Regions from separate parts of the Pseudomonas sp. Van50 genome, predicted to be linked through region 4. Evidence: predicted binding sites of a transcription regulator. Region 4 holds the regulator's gene; each other region holds the start of a gene.
What was found. Region 4 encodes FliA, which starts transcription of late flagellar genes. Its sites were predicted from a motif close to CTAAAGTTTNNNNNNNNNNNGCCGNTAA; they were not measured.
Positions count from the first base shown of each region.

Region 1 (7,747 bases), 2.9 Mb from region 4:
GGCCGCATGAAACCGTAGTCCTGTTCGTCGTCGAGGTTTTCCGCCAGGAAACTCAACTCGTCGGCCAGGTCTTCAGCGCTGCGTACTGTCTTGCTCTGCTGCACGATCGCACTGAGCAAGGCACGCAGGCTCAAGCCCGGGTCGAAACCGATCTCCATTGCGGCATCGTGGCTACGCCTGATCTCTTGCCTGGCCCACTCATAAACACTCATGGTTGTACTCCTGGAAGTTTTCCAGAGCATGCAGGGCGTGCGGTGGGGCAGCCTTGACGTGAATCAAGGCTTGTCATCATCGTTCCACGGTGCCGACAGGTAGCGCGTGCGGTTGAAGGTCTCCAGCCATTCGGGGCTGAACACCACCAACGCACTGATCACCATGCCGTTGATGAACGCTTCGGGAAAAATGATCAGCCAGAGGTAGCCGATGAAGTCCTCCAGCCAGTAAGGCATGGCAAACAGGCCGTCGTACCAGAGCAAACCGAGCCCCAGCAGCAGGCAGGCCAATGCCGAAAGCGCGGCAGCCAGGAACCCCGAACAGAAGATATACACAAACAGGTTACGCGGCTGGGCGCGCTCCACCAGGATTGCGCAACATTCAGTGATCAGCACCGGCAGCAGGATCAGCAGCGCACCGTTGACTCCGACCGCCGCCATGTCCTGACGCCCCAGCAGCACCAGCGCCATCTGCGCGCACAGGCCACCCAGGATCGCCAATGGCCAGTCCAGCAGCAGCGTCACGGCAGTCATGCCAATGAAATGATACGAGACACCCGTATCGAAATCCCGTCGCACCAGCCACAGCATGAACAACGCCAGCACCGTGCCGAACAGCAAATGCTGGCGACGGCTGTCCGTGAACAGCTCGACCCACGGTGCCCGCGCCACAGCCCAGGCCAACACCGGCACATAAACCAGCCAACCGACCGCCAGGGTTTGCGGTGATAGCAGTTCAGCACCGATCATGGACTACTCCTTTCGCTTGCCCTTGTCTCAAACAGGGGTTACTTCAAACCAGCAGTCTACACCCCCACCCATAACGTCCATTAATCCACGCAACGCTTTCAGCTTGTCGCAATTGAACGCTAAGCTTGGGCTCATGGATGATTCCGATTATTTACGCCTGCTGACCATCGCGGCCGAGCAAGCCAACGCCTTTCTCTCCAATGCCCGCAAATGGGAGCGTGAGCGTTGGGTCTGCCAGCGTCTGCTGCAAGGGCTGAACGTGCCTTATCGCGCCGACGAGTTCGCCCCGGCCGGCGAGCCACCGGACGTGCTGTTTCGGGATGCCAATTTCGAGGTGTTTTTCGTGCTCGACGAGGGCCGCCGTCTCAATGACGAATGGCGCGATGAACTGCAACGTCGCCGCAGCGCCTTTTCCCTCAGCCAGCTGGTGCGCCGCGAGGCCAAGCCCCGGCGAATCCCGGCCAATGAATTCCTGATGCGCCTGGCCCCGACCCTGCGCAAGAAAGCCCACAACTACACCGAACGCGGCATGGACCTGGGCGACCTGGACATCATCGCCTTCGCCAGCCTCAAGCGCGAAGTGTTGGACCTCAACAGTCACTTTCCACCGCCGACCGAATACCTGCGCCAGGGCTGGCGCTCGCTGTCGCTGGTGGGGCCGACGTTTGCCCGGGTGCTGTTCGCCCACCCCGACGCGCCGGATTTTTTGCGAGGCAACCTGGGGCGCAGCATCGTGTTCGACGTCGGGATCAGCCTGTGAGCCCATTGCAGGAACTGATCGCCGCCGTGCCGCAGCAGGGCCGCGTACGCTGGATTGGCGTGCGCCCCCAGGGTCACGCGCCGATGATCGAACTGGACGCCGTGGAGGCCCGCCTGGAAGCCGGACTGACCGGCGATCATGCCCGCCCCGGTGTACGCAATGCGCGACAAGTGACGTTGATCCAATGGGAACACCTGGCCGTGATCGGCTCGCTGATGGGCCGCCCCGAGGACCAGCCGGTGCTGCCACAGGAGCTGCGACGCAATATAGTGGTCAGCGGCATCAATCTGTTCAGCCTCAAGGGCCGGCGCTTTCGCATCGGCCAAGCCATCTTCGAAACCACCGGCTGGTGCCAGCCTTGCGCCCGATTGGAGCGCAACCTCGGCGAAGGTACGTTCCAGGCCGTACGCGGCCATGGCGGAATCACCGCCCGGGTGTTAAAAAGTGGAATCATTCGCCTGGACGACAGCCTGAGCGTCGAACCTGTGCCGGCGAGCGGCTACGCTGCTTTCAATGCCGGCTAGCCGGACGCTGTAACGCCTTCACCTTTCGCAACGTCTACCTGACGAGGCCTTTATGACCAGCCGCCTGAACCCAGATGACCAGAAGCATGTCGAAGAGTACCTGCAACTGTCCCAGCACCGAGTCGAGCGCCGGCCTTTCCGGCCGTGGATGCTCCTGGTGGTGGTACTGGCCATCACGATTGGCCTGGGCCTGTTGAGCCGACTGATCAGTTACCTGACGCTATGAGCCGCTTGGCGCTCGCTCGGGTAACGGTACCGAATTCCTTTAGCCTTGCGAGATATCCCCATGACTCATCGTATTGTCATCGTTGGCGGCGGCGCCGGCGGTCTGGAGTTGGCTACCCGTCTGGGTAAGACTCTGGGCAAGCGTGGCACGGCCAGTGTGATGCTGGTCGACGCGAACCTGACCCACATCTGGAAACCCCTGCTGCATGAAGTGGCTGCCGGCTCCCTGAACTCTTCCGAAGACGAACTCAACTACGTCGCCCAGGCAAAATGGAACCATTTCGAGTTCCAGCTTGGGCGCATGAGCGGCCTGGACCGGGAGCGCAAGAGAATCCAGCTGGCCGCCACCTATGACGAGGCGGGCGTCGAGCTGTTGCCGGCTCGGGAATTGGGCTACGACAGCCTGGTGATTGCCGTCGGCAGCACCACCAATGACTTCGGTACCGAAGGCGCGGCGCAGCACTGCCTGTTCCTCGACACGCGCAAGCAGGCCGAGCGCTTCCATCAGCAATTGCTCCACCACTATCTGCGTGCCCACGCCGGACAGACCGATATTGTCGAGCGCATCAGCGTCGCCATCGTCGGCGCCGGTGCGACCGGTGTCGAACTGGCGGCCGAACTGCATAATGCCGCTCACGAACTGCACGCCTATGGCCTGGACCGGATCAAGCCGGAGAACATGCACATCACCCTGATCGAGGCGGGTCCACGGGTCTTGCCAGCGCTGCCGGAGCGTATCGGCGGGCCGGTGCACAAGACCCTGGAGAAACTCGGGGTCAACGTCATGACCAACGCCGCCGTCAGCCAGGTGACCGCCGACAGCCTGATTACCGCGGACGGCCAGGTGATCGACGCGAGCCTGAAAGTCTGGGCCGCCGGGATTCGCGCCCCGGACTTCCTCAAGGACATCGACGGACTGGAGACCAACCGGATCAACCAGTTGCAAGTGCTGCCGACGCTACAAACCACCCGCGACGAGAACATCTTCGCCTTCGGCGATTGCGCCGCCTGCCCGCAACCCGGCAGTGATCGCAATGTTCCGCCCCGCGCCCAGGCCGCGCACCAGCAGGCCTCGCTGCTGGCCAAATCCCTGAAGCTGCGAATCGAAGGCAAGGCCCTGCCCGACTACAAATACACCGACTACGGCTCGCTGATTTCGCTGTCACGGTTCTCGGCGGTGGGCAACCTGATGGGCAACCTGACCGGCAGCGTAATGCTCGAAGGCTGGTTGGCGCGGATGTTCTACGTCTCGCTGTACCGCATGCACCAGATGGCGCTGTACGGGATGTTCCGCACGGCCATGCTGATGCTGGGCAGCAAGATCGGGCGCGGGACCGAACCTAGGCTGAAGTTGCACTGAGGCCTGACTGACGATTGCGCTGGATCAGCAATATCGAGGCTGAATGATCCATCGCAATCGCGAGCAAGCTCGCTCCCACAGTTGATCGCGGTCATCCTGTGGGAGCGAGCTTGCTCGCGATGAGGGCGGCACAGCCAGTGCTTAACCCTCAATCAAACCTGAAACCGCTGCACCATCGTGCGCAGCGAATTCGCCAGTTGCGACAACTCATGGCTGGAGGCACTGGTCTGGTCCGCACCGGAGGCCGAGCGCACCGACAAATCACGAATGTTCACCAGGTTGCGATCCACCTCGCGGGCCACTTGCGCCTGTTCTTCGGCGGCGCTGGCGATGACCAGGTTGCGTTCGTGGATTTCATTGACCGAGGCCGTGATGGTCTGCAGCGCGTCCCCTGCCCGCTCCGCCATGGCCAGGGTGCTGGCGGCGCGACTGGAACTGGCCTGCATGGAATCGAGTGCCTGGGTGGCACCGCTGCGCATGCCCTGGACCATTTGCTCGATTTCCTGGGTCGATTGCTGCGTGCGATAAGCCAGCGCCCGGACTTCGTCCGCCACCACCGCAAACCCACGTCCGCTCTCACCCGCCCGGGCCGCTTCAATGGCGGCGTTGAGGGCCAGCAGGTTGGTCTGCTCGGCGATGGCGCGGATCACGTCCAGCACCTTGCCGATATCCTGCGATTGGTTGGCCAACGATTGCACCAGGCCACCCGTCACCTGCACATCGCTGGCAAGGGCACCGATGGCATCGACTGTGTCGCTGACCCGCTGCTGCCCCAGGGACGCCGATTCACTGGACTGACGCGTGGCATCGGAGGTGGAAACCGCATTGCGCGCGACCTCTTCCACGGCCGTGGTCATTTCAGTGACCGCCGTGGCAGCTTGTTCAATTTCATTATTCTGTTGTTGCAGGCTGTGGGTGCTGTCGAGCGTGACGGCGTTCAGCTCATCAGCGGCGGTGGCCAGCTGTGCAGCCGAGCCGCTGATGCCCTGCAGGGTTTCCCGCAGGTTCTGCTGCATGGTCGCCAGCGCCTTGAGCAAGCGGCTCACTTCGTCGTTGCCATGGGTCTCGATCGGTCGGGTCAGGTCACCTCGGGCCACGCTCTCAGCGGCATTCAGCGCCTCGCCCAAGGGTTTGACGATACTGCGGGTGAGCAGCATGGCCAGCACGACCGTGGCCAGGGCCGCGAGCACCACGAACAGGCTGACGATCATCCGGGAGTTGGTGTAGTGCTCCTGGGACTTCTGGCTCTCGATGGACACCTGTTTGGAGAACAACTCCGCCAGATCGTTGAGCTGCTTGCCGGAACCATCCACCACGGTCTTCATGTCCACCAGCAACAGCTTGATCAGCTCGTCCCGACGCCCCTGCTCCGCCAGGGTGAAGGATTGCGCGATACCGGTACGGTAAGCGGCAAAGGTCTGCTTGAATTGGTCGTAAAGGGCCCTGCCTTCAGGCGTCACGACAAGCTTTTCGTAAGCCGCGATTTTTTCGCCCAGTTCTTTGTCACGGGTGTCCATTTGTCCGCGGTACACCGGGATATTCTTCGGGTCCTGGTCCAGGGCCATGCGCAGGGAAATCGTGCGGATACGCAGCATCCACTCGCGAATCTCATCACCTCCACGGATGCTGGGCAGCCATTGGGTTTCCACGGCGACTTCACTGTCACGGATGCTCGACATCTGCCCCAGCGCGAATACCCCGAGCAACGCCACCAACACGGCAATCAAGGCAAAACCCAACGCGGCACGCGGGGCAATATTCAACTGACGAAGAACCATAAGGGGTGCCTTTTTTTATTGTTGGCCTGAGATGGGGCCACGCCCCTGTCGCTGGGTTATCGGCAGGTCGTACGACGACTTAAGTCAGTCCACTTTATTACGGGCAAAAAAAAATCCCCGTATCTTTCGATACGAGGATTTTCAATATGGTCGGGGTAAGGGGATTCGAACTCCTGACATCCTGCTCCCAAAGCAGGCGCGCTACCGGACTGCGCTATACCCCGGTAAAAAAAAGGCGACCTTCGCAAGTCGCCTTCTCGATCAGCGCTTTTGGCCTCTGATCTTAAGATTCGATTCCAGCGAACTGGTTTCAAAAATGGTGGGTCGTGTGGGATTCGAACCTACGACCAATTGGTTAAAAGCCAACTGCTCTACCAACTGAGCTAACGACCCAAATATGGTCGGGGTAAGGGGATTCGAACTCCTGACATCCTGCTCCCAAAGCAGGCGCGCTACCGGACTGCGCTATACCCCGATTGAAATGGCTCCGTGACCAGGACTCGAACCTGGGACCCAATGATTAACAGTCATTTGCTCTACCGACTGAGCTATCACGGAACTGATATTTCAAGCTACAACGTTGAAGCTAGCTTCAACCTCTTCTACCCTTACGCATCGCTGCGTTCGTGTGTCTGAGGCGCGCTATTCTACAATCTTCAAAACCTCTGTCAACCCCTTAAATTGCTTTCAAGACAATGATTTGCAACTTATTTTGGATTCCTTCTCAGTGAGAAGTCGCCCTTGGGGTGACGTACTGCGGGGCGCACTTTACAAGCCTTTTCCTTTGAGTTCAACGGCCTGATGAAAAAAATGGCCTTGCAAGGCAAGGCCATTTCCATCGCCGACAGAGCCGCCCTTCAGTTGAAGACGATTTCGTCGTTCTCCACCGTACCGGTTACGGTTTCGCCCGGCATGAAGCGACCGGACAGAATCAACTGCGCCAGCGGGTTTTCGATCCAGCGCTGGATCGCTCGTTTGAGCGGCCGCGCACCGTAGACCGGGTCGTAACCCACCGCGATCAGCTTGTCCAAGGCCTCGTCGCTCAATTGCAGCTTGAGCTCGCGCTCGGTGAGACGGCTGCGCAGACGACCCAATTGGATCTCGGTAATGCCGGCAATCTGATCCCGGGCCAACGGCTCGAAGATCACCACCTCGTCGACCCGGTTGATGAATTCCGGGCGGAAGTGGGTAGAGATCGCATCCATCACCGCCGCGCGCTGCGCCTCACGGTCGCCCACCAACTCCTGGATCTGTGTCGAGCCCAGGTTGGAGGTCATCACGATCACCGTGTTGCGGAAGTCCACCGTACGTCCGTGGCTGTCGGTCAGACGACCATCCTCCAGCACTTGCAGCAGGATATTGAACACATCCGGGTGCGCCTTCTCGACCTCATCGAGCAGGATCACCGAGTACGGCTTGCGACGCACAGCCTCGGTCAGGTAACCACCCTCTTCATAGCCGACATAACCCGGTGGCGCACCGATCAGCCGTGCCACGGAATGCTTCTCCATGAACTCGGACATGTCGATGCGCACCATGGCCTCTTCGGTGTCGAAGAGGAACTCGGCCAGCGCCTTGCACAGCTCGGTTTTACCGACGCCGGTCGGGCCGAGGAACATGAACGAGCCACTTGGACGATTAGGGTCCGACAACCCGGCGCGGGACCGGCGCACAGCGTTGGAGACCGCCACTACCGCTTCTTCCTGGCCAATCACGCGCTGGTGCAGCAGGCTTTCCATCTTCAGCAGCTTGTCGCGCTCGCCCTCGAGCATTTTCGAGACCGGAATGCCGGTCCACTTGGACACCACCTCGGCGATTTCTTCCTCGGTGACCTTGCTGCGCAGCAACTGGTTTTCGCTCTTGCCGTGCTGGTCGACCATCTGCAGGCTGCGCTCCAGGTCCGGGATCACCCCGTACTGCAGCTCGGCCATGCGGTTGAGGTCGCCTTTGCGGCGAGCCGCTTCCAGTTCCTGGCGAGACTGTTCGATCTTTTGCTGGATCTGCGCCGAGCCCTGGACCTCGGCTTTCTCCGAGTTCCAGATTTCCTCGAGGTCGGAATACTCGCGTTCGTGACGAACGATTTCTTCCTGCAACCTTTCCAGACGTTTCTTCGCCGCTTCGTCGCTTTCTTTCTTCAG
Region 1 covers NZ_AP024343.1:6,069,496-6,077,242, forward strand. Annotated here, with positions in the region: gene ACZ5M5_RS26215 (hypothetical protein) at 1-212, opposite strand, end outside; gene ACZ5M5_RS26220 (energy-coupling factor ABC transporter permease) at 276-962, opposite strand; gene ACZ5M5_RS26225 (DUF1780 domain-containing protein) at 1,096-1,722, shown strand; gene ACZ5M5_RS26230 (MOSC domain-containing protein) at 1,719-2,246, shown strand; gene ACZ5M5_RS26235 (DUF3094 family protein) at 2,299-2,472, shown strand; gene ACZ5M5_RS26240 (NAD(P)/FAD-dependent oxidoreductase) at 2,533-3,831, shown strand; gene ACZ5M5_RS26245 (methyl-accepting chemotaxis protein) at 3,984-5,609, opposite strand; tRNA gene ACZ5M5_RS26250 (tRNA-Pro) at 5,757-5,833, opposite strand; tRNA gene ACZ5M5_RS26255 (tRNA-Lys) at 5,927-6,002, opposite strand; tRNA gene ACZ5M5_RS26260 (tRNA-Pro) at 6,008-6,084, opposite strand; tRNA gene ACZ5M5_RS26265 (tRNA-Asn) at 6,092-6,167, opposite strand; gene clpB (ATP-dependent chaperone ClpB) at 6,467-7,747, opposite strand, start outside.
Region 1: a site for FliA is predicted at 5,666-5,693, ahead of ACZ5M5_RS26245 (methyl-accepting chemotaxis protein). Genes of this name have one in related genera too.

Region 2 (7,747 bases), 1.5 Mb from region 4:
TGCCTTATGTGCCGTTGCTCAACCCCTTGGAGCTGGGCCTGCTGTTCGCCTTGTTCGGTATCTATGTGTGGGCTCGCAACGCCGTGGAGCAATCGACGAATGGCTGGAATCGCGTCGGGCACATCGCCCAGTTGATCGCCGGTGTGTCGCTGTTCGCGTTCTTCACCGCCCTGGTGATGCGCACGGCCCACCAGTGGATGGGGGTGCCCTACGAGCTGGACGCGCTGCTCGAGTCGATGTTCGTGCAGGCCGGGTTGTCCATTGTCTGGACCTTGATCGCCCTGGGCCTGATGATCGGTGGGCATCTGCGCCATCGCCGTGAAGTGTGGCTGATCGGTGCGGCGTTGATCGCCGTGGTCGTGGCGAAGCTGTTCTTTGTCGAATTGAGTAACCGTGGCGGTCTGGCGCGGATCGTGTCGTTCATCGGCGTGGGTGTATTGCTATTGGTGGTGGGCTACTTCGCGCCGCTGCCGCCCAAGCGCCCGGAGACGGTCGCCCAGGATGAGCCGCCTATGCCTGTCAGTGAGGGAGTGTCATCTTGAGTCGCAAGTTGAATCGGATCGGGCTGGGCGTGGTCGGATTGTGGGTGGCGTTGTCGGCTACGGCCCAGGAGCAACCGGCGGATTTCGCCCATCAAGTGCCGTTGGCCCTGAGCGGCGAAGGGCCGTGGTATCGCCTGCCGTTGCCACTGGACGTGCAGTTGCAGGCGCGGCAGACCGACCTGAGCGACCTGCGCGTCTTCAACGCCGCCGGCCAGGCCCAGGCCTACGCCTTGGTGCGCGAGTCGGCCCAGAGCCGGGAAAACCGCACCCTCACCGACGTGAAGTGGTTCCCGCTGTACAACGCCGCCGATGACAACGAGCGCGCGCCCAGTGTGCGGGTGCAATCGAACGCCAACGGCACCTTGGTGGAAGTCCAGCCCTCCAGCCGGCTCGAAGCCGGGGAGGAAGAGTTGCGTGGCTGGTTGTTGGATGCCAGCGCGATCAAGGCGCCGTTGCAGCAGTTGATCCTTGACTGGACCAGCGAGCGCGACGGCTTCCAGCGGTTCACCATCGAAGCCAGTGACGACTTGCAGCACTGGCAGTCGTGGGGCGAAGGTCAGGTGGCGCGCTTGACCTTTGCCGATGAGCGGGTCGAGCAGCATGAAGTGAACCTGCCGGGGCAGCCGGCGCGCTATCTGCGGTTGCTGTGGGATTCGCCGTCCTCCGCGCCGGTGCTGACCTCGGCCCAACTGCACAGCGCCAGCCGCGAAAGCCTGCCGTTGCCGCTGGTCTGGTCGCAACCGTTGGCCGGCAGCACGACGAAGGCCGGTGAGTACACCTGGCAGTTGCCCATGGGGCTGAACATCGAACAAGTGCAGGTCGAACTGAGCCAGGCCAACAGCCTGGCGCCGGTGACCCTGGCCGGTCGCCGTGAAAGCAGCCATCCGTGGCAGCCAATGGGCAGTGGCTTGCTCTATCGCCTGACCCAGAACGGCCAGGATGTGGTGCAAAACCAATTGCAACTGTCCGGCCAGACCGTGCAGCAGTTGAAACTGACCGTGGACGAGCGTGGTGGTGGCTTGGGAACCGAAGCCCCGGCCCTGCGCTTTGCCGTACGCCCGACCCAGGTGGTGTTCCTGGCGCGGGGCGAAGGGCCTTACCGCCTGGCGCTGGGCAGCGCGACAGTCAAAGCGGCCAGCTTGCCATTGAGCACGCTGGTGCCTGATTACAAACCGTCGCGCCTGGCGACGCTGGGGACGGCGACGGTGAACGGCGCGGCCATGTCGACGCCGGCTGCGACCCCTGCAACCGCCACCGCGCCTGCGACGGTCGATACCAACTGGAAGAAAATCGGCCTGTGGGCGGTGTTGCTGCTGAGCGTGCTGTTCCTCGCGGCGATGGCGTTCAGCCTGCTTCGCAAGCCGCCGGTCAAGAGCTGAGGTGCGTTCATCGCGAGCAAGCTCGCTCCCACAATAGACCGCGTTCGTCGAAACAACCCGGTCAACTGTGGGAGCGAGCTTGCTCGCGATGGCGTCCTCTCAATCGACAGAAATATCCAAGCGAGCCGCCACCCCGTGAACTCAATCCTCCATATCCCGTCTCATAGGAGGAATTAAGTCCCGACTCGCGCTAAACTGCGCTGGTTTTTCCGCCCCCTATTCTTCGGAGCCGTCCATGTCCCGCGTTACCTTGAGTCGCTATTTGATTGAGCAGACCCGCAGCAACAATACCCCTGCCGATCTGCGCTTTTTGATCGAAGTGGTGGCGCGTGCGTGCAAGGAAATCAGCCACGCCGTCTCCAAAGGCGCGTTGGGTGGTGTCCTGGGCAGCATGGGCACCGAAAACGTGCAGGGTGAAGTGCAGAAGAAGCTCGACGTGCTGTCCAACGAAATCCTGCTCGAAGCCAACGAATGGGGCGGTCACCTGGCCGGCATGGCGTCCGAGGAAATGGACAATGCCTACCAGATCCCGGGCAAATACCCCAAGGGTGCCTACCTGCTGGTGTTCGACCCACTGGACGGTTCGTCGAACATCGACATCAACGCGCCGGTCGGCACCATCTTCTCGGTACTGCGCTGCCCGAACGAGTACTTGAGCCAGAACGAAGCCTTGAATGAAAAGGCCTTCCTGCAGCCGGGCACCGAGCAGGTCGCCGCCGGTTATGCCATCTACGGCCCCCAGACCATGCTGGTGCTGACCCTGGGTGACGGCGTCAAGGGCTTCACCCTGGATCGTGAGATGGGCAGTTTCGTACTGACCCACGAAGACATCACCATTCCTGAAACCACCCAGGAATTCGCCATCAACATGTCCAACCAGCGTCACTGGGAAGCCCCGGTGAAACGCTATGTCGAAGAGCTGCTGGCAGGCGAAGAAGGCCCGCTGAAGAAGAACTACAACATGCGCTGGGTCGCCGCGATGGTTGCCGACGTGCACCGGATCCTGACCCGTGGCGGCTTGTTCATGTACCCGCGCGACAGCCGCGAGCCGTCCAAGCCGGGCAAGCTGCGCCTGATGTACGAAGCCAACCCGATGTCGTTCCTGGTGGAGCAGGCGGGCGGCGCTTCCACCGACGGTCACCAGCGCATCCTCGATATCAAGCCTGAAGGTCTGCACCAGCGCGTGGCCGTGTTCCTCGGTTCGAAGGAAGAAGTGGCTCGCGCCACGGCTTACCACAAGGAGTAAAGCATGGCCGAGCCTTGGCAGCCGTTGCTCGATTGGTGGTTTGGTGCAGCCCAGACACCGGACGAAATATCGGCTGACAGGGGCAAGCTGTGGTTCGGCAAAGGCCATGATCGCCAGGCGCAAGAGCGCTTCGGCGATCGGGTCGAGCAGGCACTGGCCGGCGGATTGACCGACTGGGCGCAACGCCCGGAAGGTTGGCTGGCCCTGGTGCTACTGCTCGATCAACTCCCGCGGATGATCTTTCGCGACACCCCCAAGGCTTTTTCCGGCGACCTGCGTGCCCAAGCGCTGGTGGCTCAAGGCCTGGCGGCGGGTTTCGACCGACAACTCAAGCCGATCCAGCGCGTATTCATCTATCTGGTACTCGAACACTGCGAAAACCTGGCGGTGCAGAACGAAGCCGTGTCGCGGTTTATCGACCTGGTCCGAGAGCAACCGGAAGCGGAACGGGCGGTGTTTGAAGACAACCTGGATTATGCCGAGCGGCACCAGAAGATCATTGCCCGGTTTGGACGGTTTCCCCATCGCAATGCGGTGTTGGGGCGCGAGTCCACGGCTGAGGAAATCGAGTTTTTGAACAGGCCTGGGTCCAGGTTCTGATTCTTTCGATCTAGCTGACGCCGCTATCGCGAGCAAGCTCGCTCCCACAGTTGACCGCGTTCGAAGTCATCAATGTGGGAGCGAGCTTGCTCGCGATGGGGCCCTTGAAAGCGCTAGATCCGGAAACTACCCACCAACTGCTTCAACCGCGCCGCCTGCTGTTCGAGGTCGGCACAGGCCCGCAAGGTGGCTTGCAGGTTTTCCACGCCTTCCTGGTTCAGCGTATTGATCTCGGTGATGTCGACGTTGATCGATTCCACCACGGCGGTCTGTTCTTCAGTGGCGGTGGCCACGGATTGGTTCATGCCGTCGATTTCACCGATACGCTGGGTCACGCTGCCCAGTCGCTCGCCGGCCTGGTTGGCGATGCCGACGCTGCTTTCGCTCTGGCGCTGGCTGTCGGTCATGGTCAGCACCGCTTCCCGTGCGCCGACTTGCAGCTCTTCGATCATCTTCTGCACTTGTTGCGCCGAGTCCTGGGTGCGGTGCGCCAGGTTGCGCACTTCATCGGCCACCACCGCGAAGCCGCGCCCGGCTTCACCGGCCCGGGCCGCTTCGATGGCGGCGTTGAGGGCGAGCAGGTTGGTCTGCTGGGAAATGCTGGTGATCACCTCAAGAATCTGGCCGATGTTCACTGTGTTGCTGTTCAGGGTTTCGATGTTGCCGCACGAATCGCTGATCTTGGCCGACAACTGCTGCATGGCCGCGATGGTTTTATCCACGACTTGCTGGCCGTCTTCGGCCAGGTTGCGGGCCTCGCTGGAATGTTGCGAGGCGAGGGCGGCGTTCTGGGCGATTTCCTGGGCAGCGGCGCCAAGCTGGTTGATGGCCGCAGCCACGCTGCTGGTGCGCGATGCCTGCTGGTCGGAGTTGAACATCGACGAGTTGGACGCGCTGACCACGCGCAAGGCGACTTCGTTGACCTGGCCGGTGGCCGAGGCCACTTCGCGGATCGAGGTGTGGATGCGTTCGACAAAACGGTTGAACGACGTGCCCAGTGCGCCGAATTCGTCATGGCCGTGAATGACCAGGCGCCGGGTCAGGTCGCCTTCGCCTTCGGCGATGTCATGCATGGCGCGGCCCATGGTCAGCAGCGGTTGCATCAGCACGCGGATCAACATGCCCAGCAGGGCGATGATGAACACCACCGCGATGATCATGGCGATCAGCGCCGACGTGCGGAACTCACTGAGCATCGCCAGGGCGGTGTCCTTGTCGAGCACCAGCGCCACGTACCAGTCGGCGCCCGGCACGCCGTTGACGCGGGTGAAGGAGATGAATTGGGTCTGGCCGTCGAGGTCGACTTCCTTCACCCCCGGGCTGATCTGCGGCGCGCCGTTGGGGTAGGCCTCGGCCAGGGTCTTGAGCACGCGCTTGCTGTCGGGGTGGATCAGGATCTTGCCGTCGGCGCTGACGATGAACGCGTGGCCGTGGCCGCCGAAGTTCAGCGAGTTGATGATGGCGCTGATGCTGGACAGGTCGATGTCCGCACCGGCCACGCCGATCATCTGCCCCTGGCGCTGTACCGGCGTGGCGACGGTGATCACCAGCTTGCCCGACGAGGCGGCGATGTACGGTTCGGTGACGATGGTTTGCTGTGCGCTGTTGGCGGCCTTGTACCAGCCACGGGCGCGCGGGTCGTAGTCGGCGGCGCGATTGCCGGCCGGTACCGAGAACATCACGCCGTCAGTGCCGCCGAAATAGCTGAGCTGAAAGTTGCCGGTGTACGCCGGCAGGCCCACGGCGCGCTTGAGGCTGTCGGCACTGTTGCCGTCCACGGCGATCTGCTGGGCCAGCGACTGTAGCAATTGGATACGGCCGTCGACCCACGTCTGGATGTTACGGCTGGTCAGGTTGCCGAGCTCCTGCATGGAGGTCTCGGTGCTGGTATGCAGGCTCTGGCGTTGACGATAGTCGTTGAACAGGATGAAACAGGCGAATGCGACGGCCACCACGAGGGCGGCAGCCAGCAGGATTTTATGGCTGAATTTCATGTTTCTGGTCATTAAGAACACTACTGCGAAGGGGCGGGTCAGGGAGGGCTGTCAATTTGCCATAGCGCGGGATTTTGCGCTGTGACTTTTTATCGGCGCCAAAGCCCGACCCATCAGGCGCCAGGGCCTCAGTCCCGACGAAAGGTACGACGGCGTCACAAACCGGGTGACTCATCGATGAAACACCTCTGCACAGCCAATAAATACTGGGGGTGTCAGGGAACCAGATAGGGGTTTTCTCTTCTAAGGATCAGGTTGGCACCCTGCCACCTCCCTTCCGTTCCAGGAGTTACACCATGTCGCTGCGATCTATCGCTCTGCTGTTTATGTGCGTCGTGTTGACCGCATGCAGCAAGGTCAACCAGGAAAACTATTCGAAACTGTCGGCTGGCATGCCCAAGGCCGAAGTCGAAACGTTGCTGGGGAAACCGACCGATTGTTCAGGCGCACTCGGCATGTCCAGCTGCACCTGGGGCGACCAGAAAAGCTTTATCAGCGTGCAATACGCCGGTGACAAAGTGTTGATGTTTTCCGGCCAAGGCCTGAAGTAAACCGAGGCCAGAGGCCTGCGGGAGAAAAATAATGATGCGGTTAGTTTTTGTGCTTTTGGCTGGCCTGGTATTGGCCGGCTGTGCCACTTCTGGCGAGGATCCGTTGGCGCCCAAGACGGTCAACAGCGTCAACCTCAAGCGTTACCAAGGGACCTGGTATGAGTTGGCCCGTCTGCCCATGTATTTCCAGCGCAATTGCGCGCAATCGGAAGCTCACTACATCCTCAAGCCAGACGGCAACGTGGGTGTGCTCAATCGCTGCCTGACCTCGGACTGGCAGTGGGAGGAGGCCAGGGGCACGGCCACGCCGCAGGTGCCGGGCAAGACCGACAAGCTCTGGGTCGAGTTCGACAACTGGTTTTCACGGATCGTGCCGGGCGTGGCGAAAGGGCAATACTGGGTGCTGTACGTCAGCGATGACTACAAGACCGCCATCGTCGGCGACCCGAGCCGCCGCTACATGTGGCTGCTGTCCCGCACACCGACCGTCAATAGCGTCGTGCGCGAGGAACTGCTGAGCAAGGCGCGCCAGCAGGGCTATGACACGACACGACTGATCTGGCGAGCGTCGGATCGGCAGATGGCCAAGACTTCGAATTGATCGGCTCCTGAGAACCCATGTGGGAGCGAGCTTGCTCGCGATGACGGACTTCCAGCCAACCTTAGTGTTGAATGTGAAGGCCTCATCGCGAGCAAGCTCGCTCCCACATCTTTTTATCCGCGTCAGTCTAGAAGTTCGCGCAATACCTGGGTGAACGCCCGAGCGCTTTCCTCTTCGCCGGCATGACGCCCATCACGCACAACCCACCGTCCACCGACCATCACATCCCGCACCTGACGATCGCCGCCGGCAAACAACCAGCGATTGAGAATCCCGTCGCCATTGGCCGTGGCCAGGTACGGGTCGTTGCCATCGAGCACCAGCCAGTCGGCGCGCTTGCCGATGTCGAGGGCACCGACCGGTTGCCCCAGGGCCTGGGCGCCGCCTTCCAATGCCGCGTCGAACAAGGTGCGGCCGACCATCGGCTGATCCGCCCGATACAAGCGGTTGCGCCGTTGGTCGCGCAGGCGCTGGCCATACTCCAGCCAGCGCAATTCTTCGACCACGCTCAAGGACACATGGCTGTCGGAACCGATACCCAGGCGCCCGCCCTGGGCGAGGAAATCCACGGCCGGAAAAATCCCGTCCCCCAGGTTGGCTTCGGTGGTCAGGCACAGGCCGGCAATCGCCCGGCTCTTGGCCATGAGGCTGACTTCCTGGGCGTTGGCGTGGGTGGCATGAACCAGGCACCAGCGCTGGTCGACTTCGGTGTTTTCGTACAGCCATTGCAGCGGGCGGGCGCCGCTCCAGCTCAGGCAGTCGTCGACCTCCTTCTGCTGCTCGGCGATGTGGATGTGCACCGGGCAATCACGGTCGCTGGCGGCCAGCACGTCC
Region 2 covers NZ_AP024343.1:450,354-458,100, forward strand. Annotated here, with positions in the region: gene ACZ5M5_RS01945 (DUF2339 domain-containing protein) at 1-542, shown strand, start outside; gene ACZ5M5_RS01950 (DUF3999 domain-containing protein) at 539-1,921, shown strand; gene ACZ5M5_RS01955 (class 1 fructose-bisphosphatase) at 2,157-3,167, shown strand; gene ACZ5M5_RS01960 (DUF924 family protein) at 3,171-3,767, shown strand; gene ACZ5M5_RS01965 (methyl-accepting chemotaxis protein) at 3,881-5,773, opposite strand; gene ACZ5M5_RS01970 (hypothetical protein) at 6,058-6,312, shown strand; gene ACZ5M5_RS01975 (lipocalin family protein) at 6,344-6,913, shown strand; gene ACZ5M5_RS01980 (formimidoylglutamate deiminase) at 7,036-7,747, opposite strand, start outside.
Region 2: a site for FliA is predicted at 5,851-5,878, ahead of ACZ5M5_RS01965 (methyl-accepting chemotaxis protein). Genes of this name have one in related genera too.

Region 3 (7,747 bases), 1.5 Mb from region 4:
TGGGCCAGCACCAGGGGTTCTGCTTGACGGTCAACCAGACGGCGATCACGCCGAGGGCTGCGGCAAACAGTTCAAGCCCGGACATGGCGATTCCTTGGGAAAGAGGAGAGGGCGGCGATTGTAAACGCTATGGCGTGGAGAGCTCCAATACCAATGTCGGATGGGCTGCCGCTATCGCGAGCAAGCTCGCTCCCACAAGGGATTTGTGGTTGACACCCAACCAGAGACCCATGCCAAACCAATGTGGGAGCTGTGAATACCAAGCTTGGAACCAACACCAAACCAATGTGGGAGCGAGCTTGCTCGCGATAGCGGTGGGTCAGCTTGCATCAATGCTGAATGTGCGACCGCTATCGCGAGCAAGCCCGCTCCCACACAGGGATCATCCACCGATCGTTAGACCCGGAATTGCTTGAGCAACCCGTTCAACTGTTCACTCAGTGCCTTGAGGCGGCTGCTTGCCTGGCTGGATTGTTCGGCGGCCATGGCGGTGCTGTGGGACAGTCCGGCGGCCTGGGTGACGTTTTGGTTGATGTCTTCCACCACATGGGCCTGTTGCAGGGTGGCGCTGGCAATGGAGGCGTTCAGGCTGTTGAGGTTGCGCAGGGCCTGGCCGATGGCGTTGAGGCTGGCACCGGCGAGGCCGGCCTGTTCGATGGTCAGTTGCGAGGCACGGCTGCTGTCGCCGATGACTTTCACGGCGGCTTCGGAATGGGTTTGCAGGCGCTCGATCATCGCCTGGATCTCGGCGGTGGATTTCTGTGTACGCTGGGCCAGCAACCGCACTTCATCGGCGACCACCGCAAAGCCTCGGCCTTGCTCGCCGGCGCGGGCGGCCTCGATCGCGGCGTTGAGGGCCAACAGGTTGGTTTGTTCGGCGATGGAGCGAATCACCTCCAGCACACTGCCGATCTGGGTGCTTTCACTGGCCAGGGTGCGAATCACTTCCACGGCTTGATCGATGGTCTGGGACAGGCGGTCGATCTGCTGCAAGCTGCCATCGATGTTGACCTGGCCTTGCTGGGCCTGGGATTCGGCGTCGCGCATCTCACTGGCCGCGTGCTCGGCATTCTTGGCCACATCCTGCACGCCATAGGTCACTTCGTTGATCGCGGTGGCCACCAGTTCCATTTGCTGCGACTGCTGTTGGCTGCGTTCCTGGGCTTGAGCCGCGTCGTTGCCCAATTCGCTGGAAGATTGCCCCAGTGCACTGGCCGACTCCTGCAACTGGCTCACCACCTGGCGCAATTTGGCGGTAAAGGCGTTGAAGTGCCGGGCCAGTTGGGTGACTTCGTCCTGGCCGTGGGTGTCGAGGGTGCGGGTCAGGTCGCTCTCGCCGCTGGCGATATTGGCCATGGCGTTGACGGTCTCTTGAAGCGGGCGGACGATGCTGCGTACGATCAGGGTCAGCAGCAGGCCCATGACCAGGGTGATCGCCAACCCAATCAACGAAGCCTTGATCAACTGGGACCGGAATTCTGTCTGGACGTCGTCCACGTACACACCGGAACCGATGATCCAGCCCCACGGTTCGAACAGTTTGACGTAGGAGGTCTTGCCGACTGGCGCTTCGGCGCCCGGCTTGGGCCAGAGATAGTCGATGATCCCTGCACCCTTGGCCTTGGCGATGGCGACCATTTCGTTGAACAGCGCAAAACCGTTCGGGTCGCGGATCGCCGAGAGATTCTGGCCTTCGAGTTTCGGGTTGGTCGGGTGCATGACCATGACCGGCGTCAGATCGTTGATCCAGAAATAGTCGCTCTGGTCATAGCGCAGGCCTCGTACCGCGCTGAGGGCTTGCTTCTGCGCCGCCTCGCGGGTCAGGGTCCCAGCGGTTTCCAGGCCATGGTAGTAGCTCAGTACACCACTGGCGGTCTGCACCACATGCTGGGTCTTCTGCACCTTGGCCTGATACAGGTCCGTGTGGATCTGCTTGAGCATGAAGGCGCCGAGCGTGAACAACATCACGATGGCCACGATCAGGATGAGCCACAAGCGTCGGCTGATCGACACACTGCGCAAGCTATTCATACGCTGTCACTCCGGGTTCTTATTCTTGTCATTAACGACGGCCGGCACTTTAGCGCCCGGCGGCTATCCATGATTGATCTGGGTCATAACGCGGCAGCGTTATCAGGGCTTGTCTGATAGGATTTCGGCCCCGCAGCGCAAAACCTGAGCCTGTTCTGATTTTTCATTGGTTTTTTTTGAAAGGTCGCGGTTATCGTGCAGCCGCTGCGTGTACCTGCATGACACTTGAATATTGATAAGACCTGCATGAACAGCGTCTTTTTTGGGGGATGAATGGATTTGTGGACCGCCTTTTCGGCACTGATTCTTGGCGTAGTGGAAGGTTTGACGGAATTTCTGCCGATTTCCAGCACGGGACACCAGATCATTGTCGCCGACTTGCTCGAGTTCGGTGGCGAACGAGCGATGGCATTCAACATCATCATCCAGCTTGGCGCGATCCTCGCGGTGGTCTGGGAGTTTCGGCGCAAGATCTTCGACGTGGTGCTGGGCCTGCCGACGCAACCCGGCGCCCGCCGGTTTACCGCCAACCTGCTGATCGCCTTCCTGCCTGCCGTAGTCCTGGGCGTGCTGTTTGCAGACTGGATTCACCACTATCTGTTCAACCCGATCACCGTAGCCGCCGCGCTGGTGGTGGGTGGTGTGGTGATGCTCTGGGCCGAGAAGCGCCAGCACCAGGTGCATGCCGAAACGGTGGACGAGATCTCCTGGAAGGATGCGTTGAAGGTCGGCCTGGCCCAGTGCATTGCGATGATCCCGGGCACCTCCCGTTCCGGCGCGACCATCATTGGTGGCTTGCTGTTTGGCCTGTCGCGTAAAACCGCTACCGAGTTCTCGTTCTTCCTGGCGATGCCCACCATGGTCGGCGCAGCCGTCTACTCGGGCTACAAGTACCGCGAACTGTTCGTCCCGGCGGATTTCCCGGTGTTCGCCATTGGTTTTGTCACGGCGTTCATTTTCGCCATGATCGCGGTCAAGGGCCTGCTGCGGTTCATCGCCAGCCACAGCTACGCCGTGTTCGCCTGGTATCGCATCGCCTTTGGCCTGTTGATCCTGGCCACCTGGCAGTTCGGCTGGGTGGATTGGACCGCCGCCAAGCCATGAACGATTCAGGCGCCCGTAAACGCGCAGGGGGCAATGCCGGCGGCGCTGTGCAGCACCTGCGGCTCAAGCTGATGGTCTTTGCGCTGCTCTGCGCCTTGCCGCTGTTCGGCTCGCTGCTGTTCGGGCTGCGGGCGGTGTCGTGGGTGCCGATGGCAGCCTACGGTGTCGTCAGTGTGGTGGCGTTCCTGCTGTACTGGAGCGACAAGCGCAAGGCGCGCGCCGAGGCCTGGCGCACCCCGGAGAACGTGCTGCATGCACTGGAGCTGGCCGGCGGTTGGCCTGGAGCCTTGCTGGCCCAGCAGCTGTTTCGCCACAAGACCCGCAAAGTCTCGTTCCAGGTGGTGTTCTGGTTCATCGTACTGTTGCACCAGGTGTTCTGGATCGACCAGTTGTTCCTGGGTGGTTATCTGTTGGCGTTGTCCTAGACAACCAGCTTGACTTCAAACCTGTGGGAGCGAGCTTGCTCGCGATGGCGGCGGGTCAGTCGCGCCGCCACTACAGCAACAACCCGACCTGGGTACGCTTCGGTAACTTGCCGACCACCAATTGGTGCGAGCGTTGCAGCAGGCCACGCAGTTCTTCGGCCCCCAGCGGGTAGGGTAGCTGCATGATGACCCACTGGGCCCGTGCCAGGTAAGGCGCGGGGTGAATGCCTGGCCGGTCGCAGTGACCCAGGAACAGATCCTTGTCGACCTTGAACGCCAACGAGTCGCCCCGCAGGCCCTGGAGGGCGAACATCTTGTTCCCGGCGATGGAAAACACCCGCACGCCGCCCCATTTGTAGTCTTCCCTGGCACCGGGCAAACCCAGGCAAAACTGCGCGACATCCTCTTCGCTCAACCTCATAGTGTTCTATCTCCACAGCCCTCGAAGGCTTCCACCAAATGATCGATCCAGGCGCGGACCGCTGGCAACATGCCGCGCCGATGCGGGTAGACCGCCTGTAGCCAGCCGTCGGGCAACGACCATCCCGGCAGCAGTTCCACCAGTGTGCCGTCCCGCAATTCCTGCTCGCAATACATGCTCGGCAATAAAGTGAAGCCCAGGCCGGCGAGGGTGCAGGCTCGACGCACAATGAAGTCATCGATGCCCAGACGAGCCTCCAGGCTCAGTTCCACACGCTGTCCATCGCTCTTGACCAGACGCAGATGCACCAGGCGATCGGCTTCCAACGCCCCCAGCACCGGCAACGCCTCCAGATCGTTCGGGGTCTCGATCCGCCGTCCTTCGACGAAGGCCGGGCTGGCCACCAGCATCAGTCGTGCCCGGCGCAAACGCCGGGTCATCAACAGCGGGTCTTCGTCCCCCAGGTCACGCACGCGCAACGCCACGTCGATGCCTTCGCCGATCAGGTCAACCCGGCGGTTGAGCAGGGTCATGTCCAGTTGCACCAAGGGGTACTTCACCAGGAAGGTTTCGATTACCACCGGCAGGAACTGGTGAGCCAGGCCCACGGGGCTGGACACCCGCAATCGGCCGCGGGGCTCGCTGGACATGCTCGCCACCGCTTCGTCGGCCATCTCAGCCTCCAGCAACATGGCCTGGCAATGGCGCAAATAACGTTCGCCAACCGCCGTCAATTTCAACTGGCGGGTGGTGCGCTGGAGCAACCGGGCGCCGAGGCGTTCTTCCAGCTCGGCGATACGCCGCGACAGTCGCGATTTGGGAATGCCCAGCAAGCGCCCGGCCGCCGCGAAGCCACCGGCTTCGACGACTTTGGCGAAGTAGTACAAGTCATTGAGGTCTTGCATGGCGAGTCCGATTGTCCTGTCAGTGGGACAAACTATCGCATTTATGCTGACTTATCGATCATTGGCTTCATCGATAGGATGGTCGCCAATTGATCGCCTGGTTGCGGTCCTCATTTGGAGAGCATTGATATGAAACTGCTGCACATCGATTCGAGCATCCTCGGCGACAACTCCGCTTCCCGCCAATTGAGCCGTGAAGTGGTTGAAGCCTGGAAAGCTGCCGAGCCAGGCATCACCGTCACCTACCGTGACCTGGCCGCCGATGCCATCAGCCATTTTTCCGCCCAGACCCTGGTCGCTGCCGGTACCAGCGCCGAATTGCGCGACGCTGCGCTCAAGTACGAAGCCGACCTTAGCAGCGAGACAATGGCAGAGTTCCAGGCGGCGGATGCGCTGGTCATCGCCGCGCCGATGTACAACTTCAGCATTCCGACCCAACTCAAGGCCTGGATCGACCGTATTGCCGTGGCCGGCCAGACGTTCCGCTACACCGAAGCGGGCTTCGAAGGCCTGTGCGGTGGCAAGAAGCTGGTGATCGTTTCCACCGCCGGTGGTGTGCACACCGGGCAGCCGAGTGGTGCAGGCCATGAGGATTACCTGAAAGTGATGTTCGGTTTTCTGGGCATCACCGACATCGAATTCGTCCGTGCGGAAGGGCTGGCCAAGGGCGATGACATGCGCAATAAGGGCATGAACGAAGCCCAGGCGCAGATCGGCGAACAGTTCGCCGCTGCGTAAAACCTGCGTAAAGGCAGCAAGCGCTTCGGGCAACCTTCGCAAAACCCTGTATTCTCGTCGTCATTGGATGGCCGGGATGCAGGGTTTTGCTGCATTCGGCGCCGGGGATTCTGGCGCAGGTTATGCACGGCCAAGTGTGCGAGCGACGGGGCCTTCCCGGGCGCTGGTGAAGGTGGAAGATTCGATGACACGTTTTGGTGCAGCGCTGCTGCTTTGCTGGTTAGCCAGTCTCGGTTCCGTGCAGGCCGCTCCAGGGCCGCATCCGCATTGGAGCGCGGGTTTCCATGAGCTGAGTTTTCTCGATCCGCTGGATCAGCAGCCGATGCACGCCATCGCCTTCTATCCGTCCACCGACCGGGAACAATCCAGCCTGCTGGGTGGCTACCAGATCGATGCCGCGCCGGACGCCCAGATCGCCATCGGCCGCTTCCCGCTATTGATGTTGTCCCATGGCAACACTGGCACGCCGTTGGCCCTGCATGACCTGGCCACCTCGCTGGCGCGCAAGGGGTTTGTCGTGGTGGCGGTGATTCATCCCGGCGACAACGCCCAGGATCACAGCCGGCTTGGTACCCTGAGCAACCTGTACGGGCGGCCGATCCAGATTTCCGAAGCCATCACCGCAACGCTCAATGATCCGATGCTGTCGCCGTTCGTCAACGCCGGGCAGGTCGGGGTGATCGGCTATTCGGCCGGTGGCGAAACCGCGCTGATCCTGTCCGGTGCGACGCCGGACCTCAATCGTCTGCGCCGCTACTGCGCGGAGCGGCCGGACGACCATGACGCCTGTAACACCCAGGGTGAACTGATCGCCGACCGCGATGACCTGCAACCCGTGGCCGACCCCAGGGTCCGGGCGCTGCTGTTGATGGCGCCGTTGAGCCTGAAATTCGGTCGTCATACGTTGGCCGATGTCCATGTGCCGGTGCTGCTGTACAGCGGCGATGGCGACAAATTGGTGGCTTTCGACAAGAATGCCGCCGCCTTGGCCCGTAAGCTGCCCACCGCACCGGATTTCAAGACCTTGGCCGGCGCGGGCCACTTTGTTTTCCTGGCGCCGTGCACCGACGAGCAGATCGCCGCGATGCCCGCGCTCTGCACGGATGCCGACGGTGTCGATCGCAAGGACATCCACCGCACCATGATTTCCGAGGCCGGCCGCTTCTTCGGCGAGGCCTTGGGCAAGCCGACCCGGGCAGGGCTGAAGACGGCCGATCAATAAAGGGCGTTTGTCGCTCGACGACGCAGCAGCAGGGTCAGGCCCAGGCCGGTGACCGACAGCAAGGCGGCACAGAAGAAAATCGACGAATAGCCCAGGTTCAATGCCACCGCGCCCATCAACGGGCCGGCAATCGCCAGTGCCAGGTCAAAGAACACCGCGTAGGCGCTCAGGCCCGCGCCACGGCTGGTGTTGGGCACTTGCTTGATAGCCTCCACCCCGAGCGCGGGATACACCAGCGACAACCCGAAGCCGGCCAGCCCGGCACCGACCAGGGCGAACGGGGTGGACGGCGCCAGCCACAGCAATGCCAGCCCGAGGGTTTCGATGCTCATGCAGGCAATGGCCGAGTTGAAGCCACCGAAGCGGGCAATGCTTGAAATGAACAGTAACCGCGCGAGAATGAAGCAGATGCCAAATACCGTCAGGCACCACGCCGCGCCGGTCCAGCCGCGGCTGATGTAAAACAGTGTGATGAACGTGGTGAGCGTGCCGTAGCCGATCGACGCCAGGCTCAGGCCCGCTCCGTACGGCGCAATGCGCGCAAACACCGCCCAGAAAGGCAAGCGCTCGCCGCGAATGACCGGCACCGACGGCTTGTTGCGAATCATCAACAGCGCGGCGCCTGCCAGCAACGACAACGCAATACCCAGGCTGGCGAAACCCAGCTCACCGACCATCACCACCCCCAACGGCGCGCCAATAGCGATGGCCCCGTACGAAGCGATACCGTTCCAGGAAATCGAGCGGGCAGTGTGCTCCACTCCCACCTGGCCCATGCACCAACTGATGGTGCCCACGCCAATCAGCCCCTGTGCCACGCCGAGCAGCAAGCGACCGGCGATCAGAATCAACAGGCTGGGTAGCGCAAAGCTTTGCAGCAAGGTCGAGATCAGCGTTAGCA
Region 3 covers NZ_AP024343.1:3,355,012-3,362,758, forward strand. Annotated here, with positions in the region: gene pnuC (nicotinamide riboside transporter PnuC) at 1-85, opposite strand, end outside; gene ACZ5M5_RS14260 (methyl-accepting chemotaxis protein) at 397-2,031, opposite strand; gene ACZ5M5_RS14265 (undecaprenyl-diphosphate phosphatase) at 2,305-3,135, shown strand; gene ACZ5M5_RS14270 (DUF1294 domain-containing protein) at 3,132-3,560, shown strand; gene ACZ5M5_RS14275 (MmcQ/YjbR family DNA-binding protein) at 3,631-3,981, opposite strand; gene ACZ5M5_RS14280 (LysR substrate-binding domain-containing protein) at 3,978-4,886, opposite strand; gene ACZ5M5_RS14285 (FMN-dependent NADH-azoreductase) at 5,016-5,624, shown strand; gene ACZ5M5_RS14290 (alpha/beta hydrolase family protein) at 5,809-6,846, shown strand; gene ACZ5M5_RS14295 (MFS transporter) at 6,840-7,747, opposite strand, start outside.
Region 3: a site for FliA is predicted at 2,153-2,180, ahead of ACZ5M5_RS14260 (methyl-accepting chemotaxis protein). Genes of this name have one in related genera too.

Region 4 (7,747 bases):
GCTTGGCGCCGCAACCGGGGCTGACGCCGGTGCGCTGTAGGCACCGACACGACGATTGCTGCGGGAAATGCTATGGACCTTTTCGCACAGCAACTGCCGGACTTTGTCGGGGTTGCGCGAAATGTCTTCGAAATTCTTCGGCAGGAAATCCACCGCCCCGGCGTCCAGCGCATCGAGGGTTACCCGGGCGCCTTCGTGAGTCAGGGACGAGAACATCAAGACCGGGGTCGGGCAGCGCTGCATGATATGCCGCACGGCCGTGATGCCATCCATCATCGGCATCTCGTAGTCCATGGTAATCACGTCCGGCTTGAGTGCCAGGGCCTGATCGATCGCCTCTTTGCCATTAGTCGCGGTACCGACGACCTGAATACTCGTGTCCGCCGAAAGAATTTCCGAGACGCGGCGACGGAAAAAACCCGAATCGTCCACCACCAGGACTTTAACTACCATAAACACTCCGTTAGACGAGGCGCGGCGCTGGGCCGCCCCCCTCCAGAATCAAATACGCCGGGCGGCGTAACGCTTGAGCATGCTTGGCACATCGAGAATCAACGCGATGCGGCCGTCGCCGGTGATGGTGGCGCCGGACATGCCCGGGGTGCCTTGGAGCATCTTGCCCAACGGCTTGATGACCACTTCTTCCTGGCCCACCAACTGGTCGACGACGAAGCCGATCCGCTGGGTGCCCACCGAAAGGATCACCACATGGCCCTCGCCCTGCTCCACATGAGCCGCGGAGCTGACCAGCCAGCGCTTGAGGTAGAACAGCGGCAATGCCTTGTCCCGTACGATCACCACTTCCTGGCCGTCCACCACGTTGGTGCGCGACAGGTCGAGGTGGAAGATCTCGTTGACGTTGACCAGCGGGAAGGCGAAGGCCTGATTGCCCAGCATCACCATCAAGGTCGGCATGATCGCCAAGGTCAACGGGACCTTGATGACGATCTTCGAGCCCTGGCCCTTGGTCGAGTAGATGTTGATCGAACCGTTGAGCTGGGAAATCTTGGTTTTCACCACGTCCATGCCCACGCCACGGCCCGACACGTCGGAAATCTCGGTCTTGGTCGAGAAACCCGGGGCGAAGATCAGGTTGTAGCACTCGGTGTCGCTCAGGCGGTCGGCGGCATCCTTGTCCATTACACCGCGTTTCACCGCGATGGAACGCAGCACGTTCGGGTCCATGCCTTTGCCGTCATCGGAGATCGACAGCAGGATATGGTCGCCTTCCTGCTCGGCGGCCAGGATTACCTTGCCGCTGCGGACCTTGCCCGAGGCTTCGCGTTCTTCCGGCGACTCGATGCCGTGGTCGACCGCGTTGCGCACCAAGTGGACCAGCGGATCGGCCAGGGCCTCGACGAGGTTCTTGTCGAGGTCGGTCTCTTCACCCACCAGTTCCAGGTTGATTTCTTTCTTGAGCTGGCGAGCCAGGTCGCGAACCAGGCGCGGGAAGCGCCCGAAGACTTTCTTGATCGGCTGCATCCGGGTCTTCATGACCGCGGTCTGCAAGTCGGCCGTGACCACGTCGAGGTTCGACACGGCCTTGGACATGGCTTCGTCCTGGCTGTTGAGGCCCAGGCGCACCAGACGGTTACGCACCAGCACCAGTTCGCCGACCATGTTCATGATCTCGTCCAGGCGTGCCGTGTCGACCCGAACGGTGGTCTCGGCTTCGCTGGCCGGTTTTTCCGCTGGCGCAGCCGCCGGAGCCCGGGCTGGCGCCGCGGCGGCGGCAGCGGCAGGCTTGGCGGGCTCGGCCTTGGGTTCCGGTGCCTTGGCAGCGGGTTTGGGCGCAGCCTTGGCCGCCGGTGCCGCCGCGGTGGCGGCAGGCGCGGCAGACGCCGTACCGACTTCGCTGAACTTGCCCTTGCCATGCAGCTCATCGAGCAGCGATTCGAATTCGTGGTCGCTGATCAGATCGCTGCCAGCGGCAGCGGCGGCCGGCTTGGCCGGGGTCGGCGCCGAAGCGATGGCCGAATCCAGTGCGTCAACGGCAAAGGTGCCCTTGCCATGCAACTGGTCGAGCAACGCTTCGAATTCGTCGTCGGTGATGTCGGAGCTGTCGCCCGCCGCTTTCGCGGCGACCGGTGCCGTCGGCGGGACGACCGCATCCGGCGCGAACTGGCCCTTGCCGTGAAGCTGGTCGAGCAGCGACTCGAACTCGGCATCGGTGATTTCATCGCTGGCAGCCCCGGCGGCTTGTGCAGCAGGTGCGACCTGAGCAGCCGGCGCCTCGGCCTCGGCCTTGACGGTATTCAGGGAGTCCAGCAGTTGTTCGAATTCGTTATCGGTGATGTCGCCCGATTCTTCGGCGACCGGCTCTTCAACCACCGCTTCGGCAACCGGCGCCGCTTCGTCAGCCGATTGCGGCTCGGCCAGGCGTGCCAGCGCGGCGAGCAACTCAGGGGTGGCAGGGGTGATCGGCGAGCGCTCGCGCACTTCGCTGAACATGCTGTTGACCGCATCCAGCGCTTCGAGCACCACGTCCATCAATTCCGAGTCAACGCGACGCTCACCCTTGCGCAGGATGTCGAACACGTTCTCGGCAATGTGACAGCACTCCACCAGCTCGTTGAGCTGGAGGAAGCCGGCGCCTCCTTTTACAGTGTGGAAACCGCGAAAAATTGCATTGAGCAAGTCTGCATCATCGGGTCGACTTTCCAGCTCGACCAGTTGCTCAGACAGTTGCTCTAGAATCTCGCCGGCCTCAACCAGGAAATCCTGAAGGATCTCTTCATCGGCGCCGAAGCTCATTAATGGCTGCTCCTAAAACAGGGCTAAAACTCAGAATCCAAGGCTGGACAGCAAATCGTCCACATCGTCCTGACCGGACATAACGTCTTCTCTTTTATCGGCATGAATTTGCGGACCTTCACCCTGAGAGAGATGTTTTTGTGGATCTTTTTCAGCAAGCATCGCTTCACGGTCGTGTTCGATGCCTGCAAAGCGGTCGACCTGGCTGGCCATCAACACCAGTTTGAGCAGGTTGCTTTCCACTTCGGTGACCAACTGGGTCACACGCTTGATTACCTGGCCGGTCAGGTCTTGATAGTCCTGGGCCAGCAGAATGTCGTTGAGGTTGCTTGCCACGGCGCGGTTCTCGGTGCTGCTGCGCGTCAGGAAACCGTCGACCCGGCGGGCCAGCTCCCGAAACTCTTCAGCACCGACTTCACGACGCATGAACCGGCCCCAGTCGGTGCTCAAGGCCTGGGCCTCTTCGCTCAGGCCATTGACCAGCGGCGTTGCGCTTTCCACCAGATCCATGGTGCGGTTGGCCGCGGCTTCGGTCAGTTTGACCACATACCCCAGGCGCTCGGTGGCGTCGGTGATCTGCGAGACTTCCTCGGCCTGCGGCATGTGCGGGTCGATCTGGAAATTGACAATCGCGCTGTGCAGTTCACGCGTGAGCTTGCCCACTTCCTGATACAGACCGCGGTCACGGGTCTGGTTGAGCTCATGGATCATTTGAACCGCATCGCCAAAGCGACCTTTTTCAAGGCTGTCGACCAGTTCGCGGGCATGTTTTTTCAGGGTCGATTCGAAATCGCCCATTGAAGATTCGTTGTCCATAGCTCCCCCGTGGCGCCGTTAACCGATGCGTTCGAAGATTTTTTCGATCTTCTCTTTCAACGCCTGGGCCGTGAAGGGTTTGACCACATAGCCGTTTACACCGGCCTGGGCCGCTTCGATGATCTGCTCGCGCTTGGCTTCGGCAGTGACCATCAACACCGGGAGATGCTTGAGTTTTTCGTCGGCACGCACCTGGCGCAGCAGGTCGATACCGGTCATGCCTGGCATGTTCCAGTCGGTGACCAGAAAATCGAAGTTGCCACTGTGCAACATCGGGAGCGCAGTGGTCCCGTCATCTGCTTCGGCCGTGTTGGTGAACCCAAGGTCACGCAACAGGTTTTTAATGATCCGCCGCATCGTTGAGAAGTCATCAACGATGAGGATTTTCATGTTCTTGTCCAATTCGACCTCCAAGCAGTCTTAAACGCGCCCAGCACCTGGACGCGCCATTTCAATCAATCCGGCACAACACTCGACAACGGTCTGGAGCACAACGGATGGAGACTGGCACAGCACCTGCCAGGCCAGCCTCGTCGCAGTGTCCCCACACTGCCTGTCAACGCGCTCGCCACTCCCCCAAACGCCCCCGCAAACGGGCCGCGCACTGGCTGTGTAACTGGCTGACCCGCGATTCGCTGACCCCCAGGACCTCACCGATTTCCTTGAGGTTCAGCTCTTCGTCGTAGTACAGCGCCAAGACCAGCCGCTCACGCTCCGGCAAATTGGCAATCGCATCCGCCAGCGCACTCTGGAAACGTTCATCTTCCAGGTCACGCGACGGCTCCATGTGAGCACTCGCGTTATCCTCGTGCAGCCCTTCGTGTTCGCCGTCCTGCAACAGGTCGTCGAAACTGAACAGGCGGCTGCCCAAGGTATCGTTCAAAATCCCGTAATAATCGTCGAGACTCAACTGGAGTTCGGCCGCAACTTCGTGATCTTTAGCGTCACGCCCGGTTTTAGCTTCAATTGCCCGAATCGCGTCACTGACCATGCGGGTATTGCGGTGCACCGAACGCGGCGCCCAATCGCCCTTGCGGACCTCATCGAGCATCGCCCCGCGAATGCGGATACCGGCATAGGTCTCGAAACTGGCACCTTTGCTGGCGTCGTATTTGTTCGACACTTCAAGCAGGCCGATCATGCCGGCCTGGATCAAGTCCTCGACCTGGACACTGGCCGGCAACCGCGCCAGCAAGTGGTAGGCAATACGCTTGACCAGTGGCGCATAACGCTCGATCAATTCGTATTGGGCGTCCCGTGCCGATTTTTTGTAGAGATGGTTGTAACCGCTGGCTGTCATAGCACGGGCCCTGCTGTTTGTTGCACAAGACGCTCGACGAAAAATTCCAGATGCCCGCGGGGGTTGGCCGGCAGTGGCCAGGTATCGACCTTCTGGGCGATCGCCTTGAACGCCAGCGCGCATTTGGAACGTGGAAAAGCTTCATAAACGGCGCGTTGCTTCTGGACGGCCTTGCGTACGCTTTCGTCGTACGGCACGGCGCCGACGTATTGTAGGGCGACGTCCAGGAAGCGATCGGTGACCTTGGTCAACTTGGCGAACAGGTTGCGCCCTTCCTGCGGGCTCTGGGCCATATTGGCCAGGACGCGGAAGCGGTTCATGCCATAGTCGCGGTTCAGCAGTTTGATCAGGGCGTAGGCATCGGTGATGGACGTCGGTTCGTCGCAGACCACCAGCAGCACTTCCTGGGCGGCGCGGACGAAACTGACGACCGAGTCGCCGATGCCGGCCGCGGTGTCGATCACCAGCACATCGAGGTTGTCGCCGATGTCGCTGAAGGCCTGGATCAGGCCCGCGTGCTGGGCCGGGGTCAGGTGGACCATGCTCTGGGTACCGGAGGCAGCCGGCACGATGCGAATCCCGCCAGGTCCCTGCAACAGCACGTCGCGCAGTTCGCAACGGCCCTCGATCACGTCCGCCAGGGTGCGTTTGGGGGTAAGCCCCAGCAGCACGTCGACGTTCGCCAGGCCCAGGTCGGCGTCCAGCAGCATGACCCGTCGGCCAAGCTCTGCCAGAGCCAGGGACAAGTTCACTGACACGTTAGTCTTCCCGACGCCACCTTTGCCGCCGGTCACCGCGATCACCTGTACGGGATGCATGCTGCCCATGTTCGTTCTTTACCTTGTCTTCTTAGACGGAGGCCACATTACTGGCTGCGCGTTCGCATAAGGAACAATGCATGGCAGACCATCGATGTAGGTACAAAAAATATTCATGATTACCTCAGCCGACCTGCTTGGTCGGGCTGTGGTAGATGTCAGCGAACATGTCAGCCATGGCTTCTTCGCTGGGTTCTTCCTGCATTTGCACACTCACGGCACGACTGACCAGTTGATGACGGCGCGGCAGATGCAAATCATCCGGGATCCGCGGCCCATCGGTCAGGTAGGCCACCGGCAGTTCATGACCGATCGCCAGGCTCAACACCTCGCCCAGGCTTGCCGTTTCGTCCAGCTTAGTCAGGATGCAGCCAGCCAGTCCGCAGCGTTTGTAGCTGTGGTATGCGGCGGTTAGAACCTGTTTCTGGCTGGTGGTTGCCAACACGAGATAATTTTTTGACTTGATACCGCGTCCGGCCAGGCTTTCGAGCTGCATGCGCAGGGCCGGATCGCTGGCTTGCAGGCCGGCGGTATCGATCAGCACGACGCGTTTGCGCAGCAGCGGCTCCAGCGCCTGGGCCAGGGATTGGCCCGGATCCACATGGGTCACCGACACATTGAGGATCCGGCCCAGGGTCTTGAGTTGTTCCTGGGCACCGATGCGGAAACTGTCCATGCTCACCAGGGCGATGCTCTGGGCGCCGTACTTGAGTACATAGCGGGCGGCGAGCTTGGCCAGGGTGGTGGTCTTGCCCATGCCGGCAGGACCGACCATGGCAATCACCCCGCCCTCCTCCAGCGGCTCGACTTCCGGCGTGGCGATCATCCGCGCCAGGTGCGCCAGCAACATGCGCCAGGCCTGGCGAGGCTCTTCGATACCATTGATCAGCGCCAGCAGGTCTCGGGACAACGGGCCGGACAAGCCGATGCGTTGCAGGCGACGCCACAGGTTGGCCTGGGCCGGACGGCTGCCTTGCAGTTGGTTCCAGGCCAGGGAGCCGAGTTGGACTTCCATCAGCTCGCGCAGGCTGTTGAGCTCGAAGCGCATCGAGTCCAGGGCGCGCGGGTCGAGCCCGCGGGCAGGCGCGGCGGGTGCCGGCTCCGGACGACGCGGTTCGGCCTGGGCCTGCTCGATCAGCGGCTCGGCAGCGGTCAACGGCAGGCCGGCGGTCAGCGGCTGACCGGCGAACAATTGACGATTGGTGCCCGCGGCACCCTCGCCTTCGCTGCTGCGCAGGCTCAGTTCGGCCTGCGCGCTGGCGATGCGCGACTGGGTCTTGCGCAGCTCGTCTTCGAGTTCCATGTTCGGAACCCGCGGGGCCAGCGCAGACAGTTTGTAATCCAGGGCCGCCGTCAGCTCGACACCGCCGGCGATACGACGGTTGCCAATGATGGCTGCTTCAGCGCCCAGCTCGTCACGAACCAGTTTCATGGCCTGACGCATGTCGGCGGCGAAAAAACGCTTCACTTGCATAAACCACTACCTCAGCCGTTGGGCCCTACTGTCGCAACGATGGTCACTTGCTTGTTGTCCGGTATTTCCTGGTACGCCAACACATGCAGCCCCGGGACCGCGAGGCGACCGAATCGCGAGAGCATCGCGCGAATCGGACCGGCCACCAGCAGGATCACCGGTTGGCCTTGCATCTCCTGCCGCTGGGCTGCTTCGATCAGCGAACGCTGCAGCTTCTCGGCCATGCTTGGCTCCAGCAGAACACCCTCTTCCGAGCCTTGTCCTGCCTTCTGCAGACTATTGAGCAATATCTGTTCCAACCTTGGCTCCAAGGTGATCACAGGCAGCTCAGACTCAGTGCCTACAATGCTTTGGACGATTGCGCGGGACACACCGACCCGAACCGCAGCCACCAAGGCGGCGGTATCTTGACTCTTGGAGGCGTTGTTGGCGATGGCCTCGGCGATACTGCGTATGTCGCGCACGGGCACTTGTTCGGCCAGCAGCGCCTGCAGCACCTTGAGCAACTGCGACAACGAAACCACACCCGGCACCAGCTCTTCAGCCAGCTTCGGCGAGCCTTTGGCCAGCACTTGCAGGAGTTGC
Region 4 covers NZ_AP024343.1:1,902,769-1,910,515, reverse strand. Annotated here, with positions in the region: gene ACZ5M5_RS08420 (protein-glutamate methylesterase/protein-glutamine glutaminase) at 1-453, opposite strand, end outside; gene ACZ5M5_RS08415 (chemotaxis protein CheA) at 502-2,754, opposite strand; gene ACZ5M5_RS08410 (protein phosphatase CheZ) at 2,785-3,570, opposite strand; gene ACZ5M5_RS08405 (chemotaxis response regulator CheY) at 3,589-3,960, opposite strand; gene fliA (RNA polymerase sigma factor FliA) at 4,127-4,870, opposite strand; gene fleN (flagellar synthesis regulator FleN) at 4,867-5,697, opposite strand; gene flhF (flagellar biosynthesis protein FlhF) at 5,813-7,162, opposite strand; gene flhA (flagellar biosynthesis protein FlhA) at 7,174-7,747, opposite strand, start outside.